DNA from 3 places in the Sphingobacterium sp. Lzh-3 genome. Region 1 is predicted to be linked to each of the others. Evidence: riboswitches for the same ligand, from Rfam matches in the RefSeq annotation. Region 1 holds a riboswitch; each other region holds the start of a gene.
The links. Region 1 has a riboswitch for S-adenosylmethionine ahead of metE (5-methyltetrahydropteroyltriglutamate--homocysteine S-methyltransferase). Riboswitches for the same ligand answer to the same signal wherever they lie in the genome.
Positions count from the first base shown of each region.

Region 2: linked by a shared signal. The riboswitch ahead of metF (methylenetetrahydrofolate reductase [NAD(P)H]) and the one ahead of metE (5-methyltetrahydropteroyltriglutamate--homocysteine S-methyltransferase) in region 1 are both predicted to bind S-adenosylmethionine.
Region 3: linked by a shared signal. The riboswitch ahead of ACLCDV_RS20180 (5-oxoprolinase) and the one ahead of metE (5-methyltetrahydropteroyltriglutamate--homocysteine S-methyltransferase) in region 1 are both predicted to bind S-adenosylmethionine.

Region 1 is NZ_CP177226.1:581,383-587,169, forward strand. Features, by position in the region: gene ACLCDV_RS02285 (hypothetical protein) at 1-64, shown strand, start outside; gene metE (5-methyltetrahydropteroyltriglutamate--homocysteine S-methyltransferase) at 165-2,477, opposite strand; SAM riboswitch class I at 2,556-2,659, opposite strand; gene ACLCDV_RS02295 (response regulator transcription factor) at 2,846-3,535, opposite strand; gene ACLCDV_RS02300 (sensor histidine kinase) at 3,638-5,470, opposite strand.
Region 2 is NZ_CP177226.1:5,767,560-5,773,346, reverse strand. Features, by position in the region: gene ACLCDV_RS24175 (30S ribosomal protein S16) at 167-688, shown strand; gene rimM (ribosome maturation factor RimM) at 808-1,332, shown strand; gene ACLCDV_RS24165 (hypothetical protein) at 1,436-2,287, shown strand; SAM riboswitch class I at 2,506-2,608, shown strand; gene metF (methylenetetrahydrofolate reductase [NAD(P)H]) at 2,679-3,635, shown strand; gene ACLCDV_RS24155 (DUF2723 domain-containing protein) at 3,883-5,787, shown strand, end outside.
Region 3 is NZ_CP177226.1:4,781,720-4,787,506, reverse strand. Features, by position in the region: gene ACLCDV_RS20190 (SusC/RagA family TonB-linked outer membrane protein) at 1-645, shown strand, start outside; gene ACLCDV_RS20185 (RagB/SusD family nutrient uptake outer membrane protein) at 651-2,168, shown strand; gene ACLCDV_RS20180 (5-oxoprolinase) at 2,267-2,530, opposite strand; SAM-I-IV-variant riboswitch at 2,598-2,691, opposite strand; gene ACLCDV_RS20175 (DUF3050 domain-containing protein) at 2,902-3,672, shown strand; gene ACLCDV_RS20170 (TolC family protein) at 3,894-5,213, shown strand; gene ACLCDV_RS20165 (HlyD family secretion protein) at 5,213-5,787, shown strand, end outside.

The sequences.
Region 1 (5,787 bases):
ACAGGAAATTAACAACGGGAGAGAAAAGGAAAACAAGAAAGAAAAGAAGAACACCCGAAAATAGGCTCACATTATCCGGATGACGGTTTTTGTTTCGAACCAAGGTCCAATAAAAAAGCCCTAGATGAAATTTCATCTAGGGCTTTATCAATATAGTTTAAGAATTATTCTGCTCTTAAGATTTTCGCAGCCTCAACCATCGACTCTAAAGCCGCTTTGGTTTCTGGCCAAGCACGAGTTTTTAAACCACAGTCAGGGTTAACCCAAAGTTGTGCTGCTGGAACTACTGCTTTTGCTTTACGCAATAGATCTACCATCTCATCTTTGCTTGGAACACGAGGTGAGTGAATGTCATAAACACCTGGACCAATATCGTTTGGATATTTGAAATCACCAGCGAAAGCATTCAACAATTTCATTTGAGAGCGTGAAGTCTCAATCGTGATGACGTCAGCATCCATTGCAGCGATGTCTTCGATGACATTATTGAACTCAGAGTAACACATGTGTGTGTGAATCTGTGTATCGTCTTCTACATTTGATGAAGAAACACGGAAAGCACGTACTGCCCAGTTCAAGTAATCTTTTTGATCAGCTTTACGAAGCGGTAATCCTTCGCGGATTGCTGGTTCATCGATTTGTATGATTTTGATACCTGCTTTTTCCAACGCTTGTACTTCATCCAAGATCGCCAATGCAATTTGGTAAGTGGTTGTTGAACGCGGTTGATCATTACGTACGAAAGACCATTGTAAGATAGTAACCGGACCAGTCAACATACCTTTAACCGGACGGTTAGTCAATGATTGAGCGTATGAAGACCAACGGACAGTCATATCTTCAGGACGGTATACATCACCATAGATAATCGGAGGTTTTACACAACGTGAACCGTAAGATTGTACCCAGCCGTTTTGTGTGAAAGCGTAACCAGCCAATTGTTCACCGAAGTATTCAACCATGTCGTTACGTTCGAATTCGCCATGTACTAATACGTCGATATCCAATTGCTCTTGAAGACGGATTGTGTTTTCAGTTTCTTCTGCGATTGCTTTATCGTACTCTGCCTGCGTGATAGCACCTTTTTTCAGGTCTGCTCTCCATTTACGAACATCTTTCGTTTGTGGGAATGAACCAATAGTTGTGGTAGGGAATGCCGGCAAGTTGAACTTCGCTTGTTGCGCTGCTTTACGGTCAGCAAATGCTGAAGTACGTTTCGCATCGTCATCAGTGATATTGCTTGTACGTGTTTTAACCTCAGGTTTGTGGATCAGTGGAGAAGTACGACGGCTTTCAGCTGCAGCTTTGTTCGCTTCGAAGCGTTTTGCTGTTTCAGCATCAACTTCACCTTCTGCTAATACGGCTAAGTCTTTTACCTCAGCTAATTTTTGTTTAGCAAATGCTAACCAGTTTTTTACTTCAGCTGGTAGCGATTGCTCATTGTGTTCATTGTCTAAGTCAAAAGGAACGTGCAACAATGATGAAGAAGGAGCTACCCATACACGGTCTTTTCCTAATGCATCAACAGCTTGTTTGATTTTAACCAATGATTTTTCGTAATCATTTTTCCAGATGTTACGGCCTTCTACAATACCCAAAGATAATGTTAATGAAGCAGGAACTTTAGCTAGTACCGTATCCAATTGGTTTTCACCGCGTACCAAATCCAAATGTAAAGCATGGATAGGTAGGTTAACTGCGATATCTTCGTTATCTTTTAAAGCTTCGAAGTAAGTCGTCGCGATTAATTTGATATTTTTTGCTGCTGCAGCTAATTTTTCGAAAGTAGGTTGATATAAAGCTTTTACTTTAGCATCTAAATCCAATGCTAAGAAAGGCTCGTCAATCTGAACATATTGCGCACCGGCCTCAGATAGTTTAGCTAATATTTGCTCATATACTGGAACAAGTTTATCCAATAAATCGATGCGGTCGAAGCCAGCTTCTTTTTCTTTACCGATCAAAAGGTAAGTGATAGGACCTAATAGAACTGGTTTAGTATCGATGCCCAATGATTTTGCTTCGTTATATTCATTTAAGAATTTTTCGGACGTCAATTTGAATTCTTGATCTTTTGTGAATTCTGGCACCATATAGTGGTAGTTCGTATCCAACCACTTGGTCATTTCCATTGCCGTCACGTCGATTCCTTCTTGTTGGAAACCACGCGCCATGGCAAAATATAGATCTAAGCTGTAATTGTTGTCTACTTTATTCAATAAAGAATGGTAACGAGCAGGAATTGCACCAACAGTAAGGGTTAAATCCAATACTTGATCGTAAAAAGAGAAATCATTGGAAGGGATCAAATCTATTCCAGCATCTTTTTGTGTTTTCCAATTGCCTTCACGAATTTTTTTTGCTGTGTCCAATAATTCCTCAACAGAAGATTTTTTAGCCCAATAGGCCTCATTGGCTTTTTTCAATTCGCGGAACGCGCCCACACGAGGGTAACCTAAATTGTTAGTCAATAACATAATGAATGTTTTTAATATTTCTTTTTCAACTATATTTCTTGCTAGAGAGAGAAGGACACACTAGAATTTGGTGACTTCGGCTTATCATTCCCATATCAAGTAGGGTAGAATTTAGCACCTTGTCAAGGGACAGGTTGCTAAGGCTTCATCGGGTCTATTCCCTCTGCCTTTCTCTATAAGCGACGCTAAGTTAGAACATTTCTTTTTGAAATGCAAATTTTTTATAAAAGTGCGTCAATTTTTTATATTCTACTAAGGATAAAATTGTTTTGTTCTTTTCTTTTCATCCATGATTTAGTGTATGCCCTGTTTCAATACGCCGTGTAGCATAAAAAATGGGGAATGACTGTTTCTCATTCCCCATGCTTTTAGCTTACCAAAAGTTTGTAACCTTTTCCGTGTACATTGACAATTTCAACTTTACTATCTTCTTTTAGATATTTACGAAGTTTACTGAGAAATACATCCATACTTCTACCCGTAAAGTAGTTGTCATCATGCCATATTTTTAATAAAGCTTCTTCCCGGGTCAGCACATCATTTTTCTTTAAACAAAGCAAGCGTAGTAGTTCCGCTTCTTTAGTGGATAGTTTTTGCATCTGTCCTTTGTAAGAAATTTGCTGACTTGTATAATCAAAGAAATAATCGCCAATTTCAAATTTATCAGCAACCACTTCCTCTTCTTTGTCTCGAACACTGCGTTTCAGCAAAGCATTGATGCGGAGCAATAATTCCTCTACTCGAAAAGGTTTTGTGATATAATCATCTCCCCCTAATTCGAAGGCTTCGGTTTTATCTTCCATCATCCCCTTTGCTGTGGCAAAGATAATAGGAACTGTATTGTTTGTTTTTCTGATTTCACGCCCCACTGTAAATCCGTCCTTTTTTGGCATCATGACATCGAAAATACAGAGGTCGTAGTTATTTTTTTTGAATTGAGAAATCGCTTCATCTCCATCCGTGCATAATGTGACGTCAAATTTTCCCTTTAATTCGAGATAGTCTTTTAAAAGATCCCCCAAATTAGGATCATCTTCTGCTAATAATATCTTTTGCATAATGATTATATTAATTTTCACCAATGTCCCTTGATGCTGATAAATCAGCTTTCCTCAACCTTTGAAATTTTTTAAAGAGGAAATATACAAAAAAGGAACGTTTTATTTTTTAATAGGCAAAATTACTTCAAAGGTCGTGCCCTTATCTTTTTCACTTTTAACTGTAATTTTTCCGTTCAGCCTTCTCAGGATGTCCTGTACATAACTTAAGCCAAGACCAAATCCTTTGACATTATGAACATTTCCTGTTGGAATACGGTAGAACTGGTCGAAAATCTTTTGCAGGTGATCCCGGCTCATCCCAATACCGTTGTCGGCAATGGTGACGACAATGGTATCACCGACATTTTTTGATTGTATATTCACATGCAGATCTCCTTTGTTGTACTTAATCGCATTATCCAGTAGATTATAAAATACATTTGAAAAATGCAGCTCGTCACCAACAACTACATCTTTCGTTGCCGCTAGATCTACGGAAAATTTTCCGCCTATATTTTGCATCCTTAACTGCATACTGTCGGTAACTGCTGAAACAAGATCATTAATTTGCACATCTACCTGGTCTAACTTTAATGTTTCCTTTTCCAGTCGAGCTAGATCAAGTACACGTTCGATGTGATTTCCTAGCCTAACATTTTCGTCATAGATGATATTGGCTAATTTTTGAACACGTTTATGGTCTGCATTGATGTCGGGGTCTTTCAGCGATTCACTGGCAATCATGATGGTCGCAACAGGTGTTTTAAATTCGTGCGTCATGTTGTTGATGAAATCTGTTTTCATTTCCGAAACTTTCTTTTGTCTGAAGATGATAATCAATGTATATGCAAAACAACCCACCAATAAGAATAGGAGTGCAAGCATAGGCAGAAGCAGATAGCCCATATTATCTGCGATTATTGCCTTTTTATTGGGAAAGTAGATTGTTAATTTTCCTGGTGCAGCACCGATATCACCTTTAAATAGAGCAGTAGAGTATTTCGTTGTATTAGTAGGGTTGTTTAAAGCAGCCTCGTTTAGGATATTATTTAGCAATATATTGTTTGTACTCCATATTTCAATATTAAAAGGAGCTTTAATATCGCGTTGAGCCAACTCATCTTTGATCAGTTCCTGGACAATGATGACATTCAACCGATCCTTTAACGGACGCTTTGCTAGCTCCATTCCAATAGCAACATCTTCGATGTAATCTGCCTTTTTACCACCGAGCATAGCAACGGAGTCGTAAACGTTGAAACCGGACCAAGAATTCTTTCTGTTTAGCACATCGAGCCTTTTTTCCAAATCAGAGATGGTTTTTGCAAGTTTTGCATTCTCTCTTGGTGGTAACGTGGCTACCCTAAATTTTGTCTGTTGATTGACCAATGGGTCCATTAGTGGGATAACAAACCGCGTGCTGTCATCTTTCCCATTCACCTGATCATCTACTTTTGACGCATTTAACATGATAAAAGCCTGTACTAGATTATCGTCTGTAAGCTCATTTGAAACAGAAAATTTGATGTATTTCTGGTACTCTGGTCTTTTGATGTATGTTTCGTAAAAAGAATTTTTGATTTCAATTACATTTGGATACAATGCACGTAATTGGTCTTCTTGCTCTTTAAAGTTTGAGAAAATAACATGTTGTTTGTTTTTTAATTCTTCAACTCTATACTGTATTTCGAGTTGCTCGGCCAAAAGACGTTGTTTGGCTTGTTCCTGCTTGGATTTTTCAATGTTACGTTCCTGTTGAACTTTAGCAAAGTCAACAACTTCCCGTCTTTCAAGCTTTCCGGCAACTGCGGTAATCGCAGCATTGACAGACTCATCAAATAATTGGGATTTTTGACGATAAGAATCTCTCAAAAAATAGAATTGCATGGCCAATACACCGATAAGGGCTAGTGACATTAGTCCAATAATTAATACAATGCTATTTTTCTTCATTCGAATAGGGTATTTAATAAATGTATTTTAATTGTATCACAAAGTTTATAACATTTAGTTTGCTCACTATTTGCGTATTCAGCCCTGATGTTATTTTTTGTGTTCATGAGGGTTCGATAGCTCATTTTCTTAAATTGTTACAAATATAAAGATGCTAATGTGTTTTGAAGCTGTTTTAACAATGTTTAACAGCAACTTGTTTAAATATAGCTGTTGTTGTTTGTAAATTAGTGAATAGAAATAAATTATGTGCTGAATTGGTCTACTGATAAATTTAGTCTACGCGGTTAAGTCTGGCTGCTATAGAAGTGAATAAG
Region 2 (5,787 bases), 1.0 Mb from region 1:
AGGGTAGGTATTGCGCTTGAAAGAGCTTGTTGACAAGAGCTAACCCTGTCGTTTTCAGTGAAGTTTTATTAAATTATAATGATGATTAAAAAAAAATAACTATCTTTGCATCCCCTCTAGTATGAAGCTCGGGGGATATGTTGAATACATAAAATAAAATTAAAAAATGGCAACTAAAATCAGATTGCAAAGACACGGTAAAAAAGGACGTCCTTTTTACCACGTAGTCGTAGCGGATTCTCGCGCTCCACGTGACGGTAAATTCATCGAACGTATTGGTTCTTACAACCCAAACACAAATCCAGCAACTATCGTTTTGGATTTTGAAAAAGCTTTGGATTGGATGAATAAAGGTGCTCAACCAACTGACACTGCTCGCGCTATCCTTTCTTATAAAGGTGTTCTTTACAAAAAACACTTGCAAGGTGGTGTGAAAAAAGGTGCTTTTGATGAAGCTGCTGCTGAAGCTAAATTTACAGCTTGGACTGACGCTCAAGAAGCTAGAATCTCTGGTAAAAAAGATGGTTTAGCTCAAACTAAAGCTGAAGCTAAAAAAGCTGCTTTAGTGGCTGAAGCTAAGAAAAAAGAAGAAAAAGCTGCTGCTGTAGCTGCTAAAAATGCTCCTGTAGCGGAAGAAACTGCTGCTGAAGAGACTGAAGCTCCTGCATCAGAAGAAACTGAAGGTTAATTCTTTCATAAAGTATTCGAGAAAGCCGACTCAATCTTGAGCCGGCTTTTTTTGAAACAGCCAATAGGCTAATGGTTTGCCAAATCATGTCTCACAGCTAATCGCTAAATACGAAATATATGACTATTGATCAAAGCTTTTACATTGGTTACATCAGTAAAACAAGAGGTCTTAAAGGAGAAGTACAACTATTTTTTGAATTCGAGGAATACGAGAGTTTGAATATCGATGTTGTCTTTGTGGAAGTGAACAAAAAACTTGTTCCTTATTTTGTTGATACCATTAAATTTCAAAAAAATAGTACAGCCTATGTGACATTTGAGGATGTGGATCATATCGATAAGGCTCAAGTACTTGTACGTAAAAAGCTATATCTTTCCAATGATAAGATGCCCGAGCGTGATCCAGACGATTTTAGATATACTGATTTAATCGGTTTTTTAGTGATTGATGAAAACCATGGTGAACTGGGGCAAATAACAGACGTCCAGGAATTTCCACAACAGTTTGTCGCTTCGGTAAATATGGACGGTAAAGAACTGATGTTCCCGTTGTCTGATGATTTGATCTTAGGAATCGATGGCGAAGAGGAGATCATTGAAGTTGAATTGCCAGAAGGCTTAGTGGATCTTTATAAAGAATAAGCATATCGCCAGGCTTATTCAAATAAATAGCAGTATACAAACTATTGCAGTAATTTCTTATCTTGGTCTGTATATTATTACTGGCCATAATTATTGATTGATTTTGAAACCGTTATTACTACTGCTATTTATATTCTCGTTGTCTTCTTGTGCTTTCTTTGGGAAGAAAAAGGACTTTCCTGAAGGCAATTACCAAATGATACTGGGCTATTCAAATGAGGAGTATCATAAAGTAAAAAGAGAATCACCCCAAAATGTGGAGGCAGATGCCTATGGTAATGATCCTATGCTATACCGGTCCTTTCTCTCACTCCAGGATAAAGATAAGTTTGTGATGGCGATCGATGATATCTTACTCTTCGGCAAGTATAGATTCAACGGCGATCGATTAGAATTGAATGATGAGAAAAAGGGTAGCCTCGCCTTAGATATTGTTAAGGTAAAAGGCGATTTTGTTCAGCTGAGAGGTGATTTTTCACAGTTTAGCTCAGCGCATGTACCCACTAGCGAAAGACTTTATATCAACTTTGCGCTAGATAAAACTCCTATCCGGGAGACCCCGAGCAAATTTGATAGCCAGGTGAATCTATGGCGAAATGCCCCTGTAAAATCAGAAAGTGAAAAGGAGATAAAGACCCGGACACTGAATTTTGTAGATTATTCTATCGCTTATTTCCAGCACATATCAAGTTCTGGCACACATCACGATTATCGATTGGATGGTGTTGAATCACCAATTATTTATGCTGAGAATGGCATTGTGCTAAAGAAGTGGGAAGATGTTCCTGAATCCTGGAAGGAATTGTTTTACAATGAACAAAATGCATTAGTTGCCTATCAATATTTATTTGATGGTTTTAAATATGGATCGAAAGAAGAGTACCATGTTACCGGACTCTTACTGATCACATTTTATCTCAAAAATTTACGAAATTCCCTGGCAACGAATCTTTAGCCGATCCTGTAGTGACGTAGGCAATCTCTTCGCTGTCAATGATCCTCGGTCGTTAATTTTATCTGTTTTTTTAAGTCTTTTACTTTTGTTGGAGCGTAAATTTCTATTATTGCTTGGGAATAAATCCGAAGCCGTACTTATTGCAGTCTTTTTGCCACTATTTTTGCCTTTTCGAAAAAATATTTTTGTCGTTTGATTTTTTAAAACGATATTAGCAACGCTTATAGAGAAAGGCCGAGGGACTAGACCCGTTGAAGCCTTAGCAACCTGTCTTGTTCAAGGTGCTAAATTCTACCCTACTCCATGTGGGAAAGATAAGTTACATGTAGATAAACGATTCCTCGACGTGTGCGTTTCGATGTAAGCCAACCAAACTAAAAACAGTTTTTTAATGAAGATTATCGATCATATCCAGAATGCCAAAGGAAAAACATTGTTTTCTTTTGAGCTATTGCCACCGGCGAAAGGGCAGGGCATCCAAAGTATTTTTAAAACCATGGATGAACTGATGGAGTTTAAACCTCCTTTTATCGACGTAACCTACCATCGGGAAGATTATATCTATAAAGAGCATGCGAGTGGATTACTGGAACGCGTTTCCTATCGTAAACGTCCTGGGACAGTGGCGATATGTGCTGCAATCATGAATAAATATAAAGTAGATGCGGTGCCCCATTTGATATGTGGTGGTTTTACAAAAGAGGAAACTGAAAATGCATTGATCGATTTGAACTTCCTGGGGATAGATAACGTCTTGGTATTGCGGGGAGATGCACGTAAGGGCGACGCCGATTTTATACCGACCGATGGTGGACATGCTTTTGCAACAGACCTACTTGAACAGGTAACGGATATGAATAAAGGAAAGTATCTGCATGAAGACATTATCACATCGGAAAAGACTGATTTTTGCATCGGAGTAGCGGGCTATCCCGAAAAGCATTTTGAATCGCCAAATTTCAATACTGATTTTAAATATCTGAAACAAAAAGTCGATATGGGAGCAGAGTTTATTGTGACTCAGATGTTCTTTAATGTTGAAAAATACAAAGAGTTTGTAACAAAATGTAGGGACAATGGAATCCATGTGCCTATTATTCCGGGATTAAAACCACTGACAACGAAAAAACAGTTGGTTACCCTACCAAGGATATTCCATTTAGATATTCCAGAGGAACTGAGCGATGCTGTTTCAGCATGTAAAACGAATGCCGACGTCAGACAAGTAGGTGAAGAGTGGTTGGTGCAACAATGTCAGGAGCTGATTAAATTTGGCGCTCCGGTTTTACATTTCTATACGATGAGTAATCCTGGTCCAACAAAGAAGATTGTTGAAAAACTAGCCTAACTCATAAAAGTAATACGAAAAGGGAGCTGATAAGCTCCTTTTTTTATGGCAGTATTCGTTGTGAAAGCCTAAAATATGTTCAGAATTTCGATCGTGTGGTTTAGGTCGATCGCTATTTTCAGGGTTTAATAGCCTGTTTATAGTCAGATACTTGTGTTAAATAGTGTTAATTAACTTATTGGAATCAGGATAACTTTTTAACTTAAAAGTGCTAAAAAAGATTTTAACAATAGACCAAATTGACCTTATGACGTACACTAGATTAAATTCTCTACTCGGCTTTGCTTGCGGACTAATTGCTACATGTGTCTATATCGCCACCGTTGAAAAGACGGTAAGTTGGTGGGATTGTGGTGAATTTATTGCCTGTGCCTACAAGCTGGAAGTGGCACACCAGCCGGGAGCACCATTATTTCTTCTTATTCAGAATATATTTTCCAACCTAGCTTTGGGTAATGCAGGTAAAATCGCCTATTGGATGAATATTGGATCCGCAATCTGCAGTGGGCTTACTGTTACATTTTTATTCTGGACGATAACAGCAATTGCCAAAAAGATACTCAACAGGCAAGAGAACGTTCAATTATCGAATTATTCCCAAATTTTTGCAGCGGGTTTAGTTGGTGCAATGGCTTTCTGTTTCAGTGATTCATTCTGGTATTCGGCTGTTGAATCCGAGGTATATGCGATGTCTTCATTGTGTACAGCAATTGTTTTTTGGGCAATTTTAAAGTGGGAAGTCCGTGCAGATGAGGAAGGTAGCGATCGTTGGCTGGTTTTTATTGCTTTTGTTATGGGCCTTTCGATCGGAGTGCACTTATTAAATCTGTTGGCAATTCCGGCTATAGCGATGGTTGTCTATTTCAGGAGAGCAGGACAGATCAGTGCGAAAGGTACAATAAAAGCTTTCTTGTTAGGAGTGTTGATCTTGGGAGCCGTATTGTGGGGAATTATTCAATGGTTGGTCGGTTTAGCAGCGAAAGTGGACCTTTTATTTGTAAACTCACTAGGTTTAGGTTTTGGCTCAGGCATCTTGTTTTTGTGTCTGCTGTTGGGGAGCTTTCTCATTTATGGCCTATATTATTCTTATAAAAAGCGGCAATACACACTGCATACCGGGTTGCTGGTCTTTTGTTTTATTCTATTTGGGTATAGTTCCTATACCATGGTTTTGATCCGTGGAAAAGCGAATCCCTCGTTAAACAATAATGCGCCGGACAATGTGTTTTCTTTTTTGGGTTATCTGGGCCGGGAGCAATATGCCCGCGAACCTTTATTCAAAGGACCCTATTATGATTCGCAAGCCGTTGATGTGGAGCGTAAAACCGCTTATCGCAAAGATGAGTCTGGTTATATTCCTTTTAGTCAGGTCGATAAGTATACGTTTGATAAGGAAACTTTCTTTCCCCGCATATATAGTCAAGATGGAGCCCATCAGGCTTATTATAGGAGTTACCTCAATTTGAAGGAGGGGCAGCAACCACAGTTCTCGGATAATTTTAAGTTCTTTTTTAATTTTCAACTGGGGGATATGTACACCCGATATTTCTTGTGGAATTTTGTCGGTAGACAGAATGACAGGCAAGGGTATGGGACCTATAGTGACGGCAATTGGTTGTCGGGGATTAAACCATTGGATAATTGGCGTTTGGGAGGGCAAGATAAAATATCCAAATCGCAGGAGCATGACCCGAGCCGGAATACCTATTTTTTCCTTCCCTTGCTACTGGGAATAGCCGGTGCAATCTGGTTGTATCGAAACAATAAACCTTATACCGTGGTCTTGACCTTACTGTTTGTGTTTACGGGTATAGCGATCGTTGTTTATCTCAACCAAACTCCTATGCAACCTCGGGAACGAGATTATGCTTACGTAGGATCTTTTTATGCGTTTGCGATCTGGATCGGACTGGGCGCAATAGCATTTGTTCGGTTTCTCAATCGTTTTGTACAAACACGGTATGCGTTGGCCACAGGTATTTCTTTCGCTTTATTGGGCGGTCCCATTATTTTGGTCCATCAAAATTGGGATGATCATAATCGCTCTGAAAAATCGCTGGCAAGGGATATGGCACGTAATTATTTAGAATCCTGCGCTCCAAATGCTATTCTATTTACCTATGGAGATCATGATACATTTCCTGTATGGTAT
Region 3 (5,787 bases), 2.0 Mb from region 1:
TTTTATACCTACGAAGTCATTGGCATATTCCAGTCAGAAGCAGAAGTAACAGGTTCGCCTAAGCAGTTTAATGATAATACACTGCCCGGCGATCTGAAGTATCGGGACGTCAATGGGGACGGAAAAATAGATGCCAACGACAGAACAATGATAGCCGGTGTGGATCCAAAGCTGAACTATAGTTTTAATCTAAGTGCTAGTTTTAAAGGTTTTGACTTTTCGGCCCTATTACAAGGGGTATATGGCGTCAAATCCTATGTTTCGGGCTGGGGTGTAACCCCATTTGTACAGGGTAGCCCGCCGACAAAAGACTGGTTAGACCGTTGGACTCCTGAAAATCCTTCGACAACGATGCCCCGTATTTATTGGGGTTGGAGTGCTCCGGAGAAATTCAGCCGTGCTTCCAGCTATTTTATTCAGGATGCCTCATACTTCAGGTTGAAAAATCTTGTGTTCGGATACACTTTACCTGAAGGGCTCTTGAAAAAATATAAAATTGACCGCCTAAGGGTTTATTTTTCGGGTGATAACCTGCTTACTGCGACCAAATTTAAGGGCTTGGACCCTGAACGCTATGGAAATGGTGATCTGGTACAGTATCCACAAAACAAGATTTATTCATTTGGTGTACAAGTTAACTTTTAAGTGCTATGAAAAAGAAATTTATAACAGCGTTGATGCTATCCGGCCTATTTTTAGCTTCCTGTAACAGTGCCTTGGACCTCAACCCTTTGGATCAGATTGCTTCGGACAATTATTTTAGCAAAAAATCGGATTTTGATAATGCTTTGGCCGGTGTATATGCCTCGTTGCAGAGTGAAGCCTTTTCTTTTGGGATGCCTTTCCGGGATTGTCTGACCGACAATGGCTACAATCAGTTCAATTCGGGTAGCGTCAATGAAATCGTCGGTGGGAACTTAAATCCGACCACCGGGGGCTACGAAACCGGTATTTATAACGATGCTTATGTAGGTATAGGACGTGCCAATCGCCTGATCGAAAAGCTTCATGGCTACAATGGCGCCGATATGAACGATGGGGAGAAAAAAAATATGGAAGCCGAAGCCCGCTTTATTCGTGCTTTTGTGTATTTCCAATTGTACAGTATCTATGGTGAAGTGCCACTTGTACTGACTCCCCTCAGTTTGGAGAATCAACGTCAGCCAAAGGAAACTGCGGAGAATATTCTAAAACAGATTCGGGCCGATCTGGATTTCGGGATCGCCAACTTAGCGGCTAAACCTTATTTCAACAATGGGGGGCATGCGACCGCAAGTTCTGCAAAAGCCTTGAAAGCACGGGTTTTACTGTTTGCGGCTTATGGTGACAAAGGGGTGCCCGATTTAGCAATTCTGAAAGAGGTAAAAGATTTATGCACCGATGTCATGAAAGAGTATACCCTGAGTACGGCTTTTGAAAATGTCTTTCGCGATGCAACACAGAAGAATAATACTGAGATTATCTTTTCGGTCAATTTTCTGGCACCGAATAATACAGCCCCCTGGGACATGTACCTCGGCGATTGGATAGCAGCTTCACCGTTGCAAAACCTCGTGGATACCTATGAATGCAAAGATGGTCTGCCTTATGGTGAATCACCTTTGACTGACCGAGCCAATCCCTTCAAAGATAGGGATCCGCGCTTGAGCAAAACAATTTTCGTGGATCATCCCGACTTTGGCGGCGGTAAGATCCATACACCGTCCAATCCGCGGCCTACAGGTTATGGGGTGCTGAAATTTTTGGATCCGGCCAACTTACCTTTTGGCTTTTCAACATTGAGCCAACAGGATGCTGTTGTACTGCGGTTTGGAGAGGTGTTATTGATGTATGCCGAAGCACAAAATGAAATCGCCGGACCAGATCAATCGGTTTACGATGCTATGAATACATTGAGGAGCCGCGTTCAGATGCCCGGGTTCCCTGCCGGTTATACCAAGGAAAAAATGCGCGATCGTATCCGCCACGAAAGAAGGGTTGAACTTGCTTTCGAAGGACTGCGGCATTACGACTTGATTCGTTGGCATATCGCAGGCGAAGTACTCAATGCGGTCAAAGACAGTAAAGTGCCCTATCATTTTGAAGACAAATTTTACCGCTGGCCATTACCACAAACAGAAATTGAGAAAAGCGCAGGTGTGTTAATTCAGAATCCAAACTATAAATAATAAGATTATTGCCTTCTTTTAAATCGGCAATTTACTAAACCAACCACAGCAGCGCGCACGAAGTCCTTTCGATGCGCGCTTTTTTTTGCCGATAAAGATTATTGTAAAGGAATCAGGACATTCTGTTCCAAGCGTACAGGGACATGCTTCACCGAGGTAAAACCGTCTTCCTTGGAAATGATGTTGGAAAGATCCAGTCCTCTTTTGGAGAACGTACTGATCAAAGCTGTTCTAAAGGTTGCCTTGGCTGAACCCCAGCCTTGTCCCAAAATGGTGTCATTGTTGAGCTGGATCAGTTCATCTGTTGAGTAATAACTGAATTTTTCCAGTAAGTGTTGGTAAAGATTTGTTGTAGTAGCCATACAATTTAAAAATTTAAAAGATTAAACCATAAACTGTATCCAGATCTTGTTGGGGAAAATAATCGTTCTGTGACGTTTATTTTGGTCGAAACCCGTATTAATTTACCACCGCGGTGCCTGCACTCGGTTGGTATTGCATCATGCAATTCTGAATACTCTACAAATATAGTAGATTATTTTTTATAATAAAAAATATTTTTGTTTTTAAGGGTAAATGAACTTTAGCAACAGGAATAGGGCGGTCAAAAGCGAGGCGCATTGTTGGCTGTGATTTGGTTATGAAGCGGATAGCTGGGCGAAAAATTTATCATGTTACTGTAATCTCATCGAAAATACTTTTAAAAATAGAGATAAGACAATACTTTTGCGCCATGAATAGAATTGCGGAAATTAACGAATACATTGCTACCGAACGCGAGGTATTATTGCAACACCCCTTGTATCGTAAGATCAAAACGATCAAGAATCTACGTTCTTTTACAGAAGGGCATGTGTACGCTGTATGGGATTTTATGTCTTTACTAAAAGCTTTACAGATTAAATTGACCTGTACGACTTTACCTTGGTTTGCGAGTGAGCATCCATCAACACGCTATCTAATCAACGAAATTGTATTGGCTGAGGAATCGGATGAATACATTGATGGTCGTCGTTTGAGCCACTTTGAGATGTATCTGGATGCCATGGATGCTATGGGTGCCGATCTTCATCTGGTCAATAAATTTATTGCTCACGCCAAAAAATCGAGCAACATATTCGATGTCATTGCAACGACCACATTGGACAAGCGGATCAAGGACTTTTTGAATTTTACATTCGAAGTGATTGCTGAGGGCGAAGTGCATAAAATAGCTGCAGCATTTACATTTGGACGCGAAGATCTTATCCCGGGAATGTTTACCTCTATTTTGGAAGAAATTAAAACAAATTTCCCTACAGCCAATCTGGACAGCTTTATCTATTATTTTCAACGTCATATTGATCTGGACGGCGATGAGCATGGACCTTTGGCGATGCAGATGATCACAGATCTCGCGAAGGACGATGAGGTTAAATGGACGGAAATGAAGGAGATTAGTAAAGTTGCGCTACAAAAGAGAATACAGTTGTGGAATGCAATAGAAGATTCCTTATACGGATAGTTTGGTTTTATACCATCCGGAAAGGCCTTTCAAATCAACGTTTGAGAGGCTTTTTTTTGTGCTTTAAAAAAGGATATGGTAAGATCTTCTTGGCAGATATTGGTCTTTTTGATTGAATTGATGAAAAAATGTCTTTTTTCCATAACATATTGGCGTTTGTGAAGAAATCCAAGTTCCAATAAGTGTCTAAGTTTGCAACGCAAAAAAATTACATAGCACACGTGAACTTTTTTCCTCCCTATTGGGCAAAAGGCATACTAACCATAGGATTGTTAGTATGCGCTATTTCGGACACCTTCGCCCTCGATTCTTTGCGCATGTCCCTGAAAGACATGATCGACAAAGCACTACAGAACAGTAAATACATTGAGCAGTCTTATTTGCAGCTCAAAGAAACTGAGGTGGCGGTACAGCAGCAACGCATGGAGTTGCTGCCCAAGATTTCCGCCCGAGCTTCTGCTAGTTATGCGAGTAATATGCCTGTGTATGATCAGGGGCTTTTAAATAAACCCGCCCAGCATGATATCATTCATTACTTGTACGATAGCGGCCTGGATTTTTATCTGAACCTCTACAACGGGCATCGGGACCTGATGAAAATTGAGTCCAAAAAATTGGAAAATGAGCTGGCTAGAATCGATTGGAAGAATGCCGCGGCGCAGACGAAATTGGAGGTTTGCAATCTTTTTTTGGATTTGGAACTGTCGTATAGTAACCGATCTTTAATCGAGCAGGATATTGCTGATCAACGGGCACAGCTCAAGGAGATTGAGCATCTGTATAAGGCGGGTGTTGTATTGCACAGTGACGTCTTGCGTATTTCGTTGGAGCTTTCGAAGCGGGAACTGTTGCTCGTGCAGATCGGTCATGATATTCAGGCTGCAAATCAGAAGCTGCAGCTAATTGGTGGTATTACTGCGGAGATTGTGCCCCTGCCCGAGCAGTTTCAGGTGGAAAACCCCAGCTATGAAGCGCTTGTTGCCGAAGCGCGAAGCCATGCTTTTTCCCTCCTAAAATCCGAACAGGAAGTGGTTATGAAAAAGTTGTCGGTCAAACAGGCGCGATCAAATTATCTTCCTGAGTTGGGCTTGACCAGTACATTCACTTTTGCCAATCCACAGGTTTTCTTGTATCCCTATAACCCCAGCTGGTATAATCTGAGTATCACAGGGCTCAAATTAACCATACCGATCTCGGCAATTTATCTCAATAAAAACGTGGTGCGCGGAGCACAGATCGCCTTGGATCGACAAGAGGTAAAACACCATCATGAAGAGGAGATTCTGGAAAATCAACTATTACAGGCCCTGTTGGATTATCAATTGGCTATTAAGCAGCAGGACGTCTGTCAAAACAATAAGGCTTTGGCGCAGGAAAATGCACGAATTATAAAAAACAGGTATTTTAAATCATCGGCTTTGATTACAGATCTCTTAGATGCTGATATGCAATACCTAAAAACACTTTTTGATCTTGAAACCGCACATATTGCGCTACAGAAACATTATTATTTTATCGAATTTTTGAAGGGTACTATCTAATGAAACCTAAATCACGAAGAACAGTTGTGGAGGCACAACTCACTCGAATCACCAACTGGTTGGCTGGAATTGTCTTGTTGGCCTTGCTGTTATGGGGCGCTCAAGCATTATGGATGCGCTTGCGGTATACCTATACAAATGATGCACAGGTAACACAGTATATCAATCCCATTGTTTCTCGGGTGGGCGGATATGTGGTTTCTGTGCATTATCACGATCATCAATTGGTTAAACGGGGTGATACCTTGTTGCTTATAGATAATAAGGAATATAAATATGAGGCTGATCAGGTAGCGGCATCTGTGAATAAGGAAGCTGCAGAGATCAATGTTCTTCATAGTCAAAAGGAAATTCTCCAGGCGGAACATGAGTCTTTACGGACCTCAATTGCTGCCGGGGAGGCTCGGGTAACCAAGCAACAGTTGGAGTATGATCGCTATAATTATTTGTTTCAGGAAAAGTCTGCAACGGCACAGCAACTGGAGGATGTAAAAGCGACGTTGGATGTGTATAAGAGTGAGCTGGCTTCGTTAAAGCATAAATTACAGGCGTCACAAGAACGCGTGCATGATGT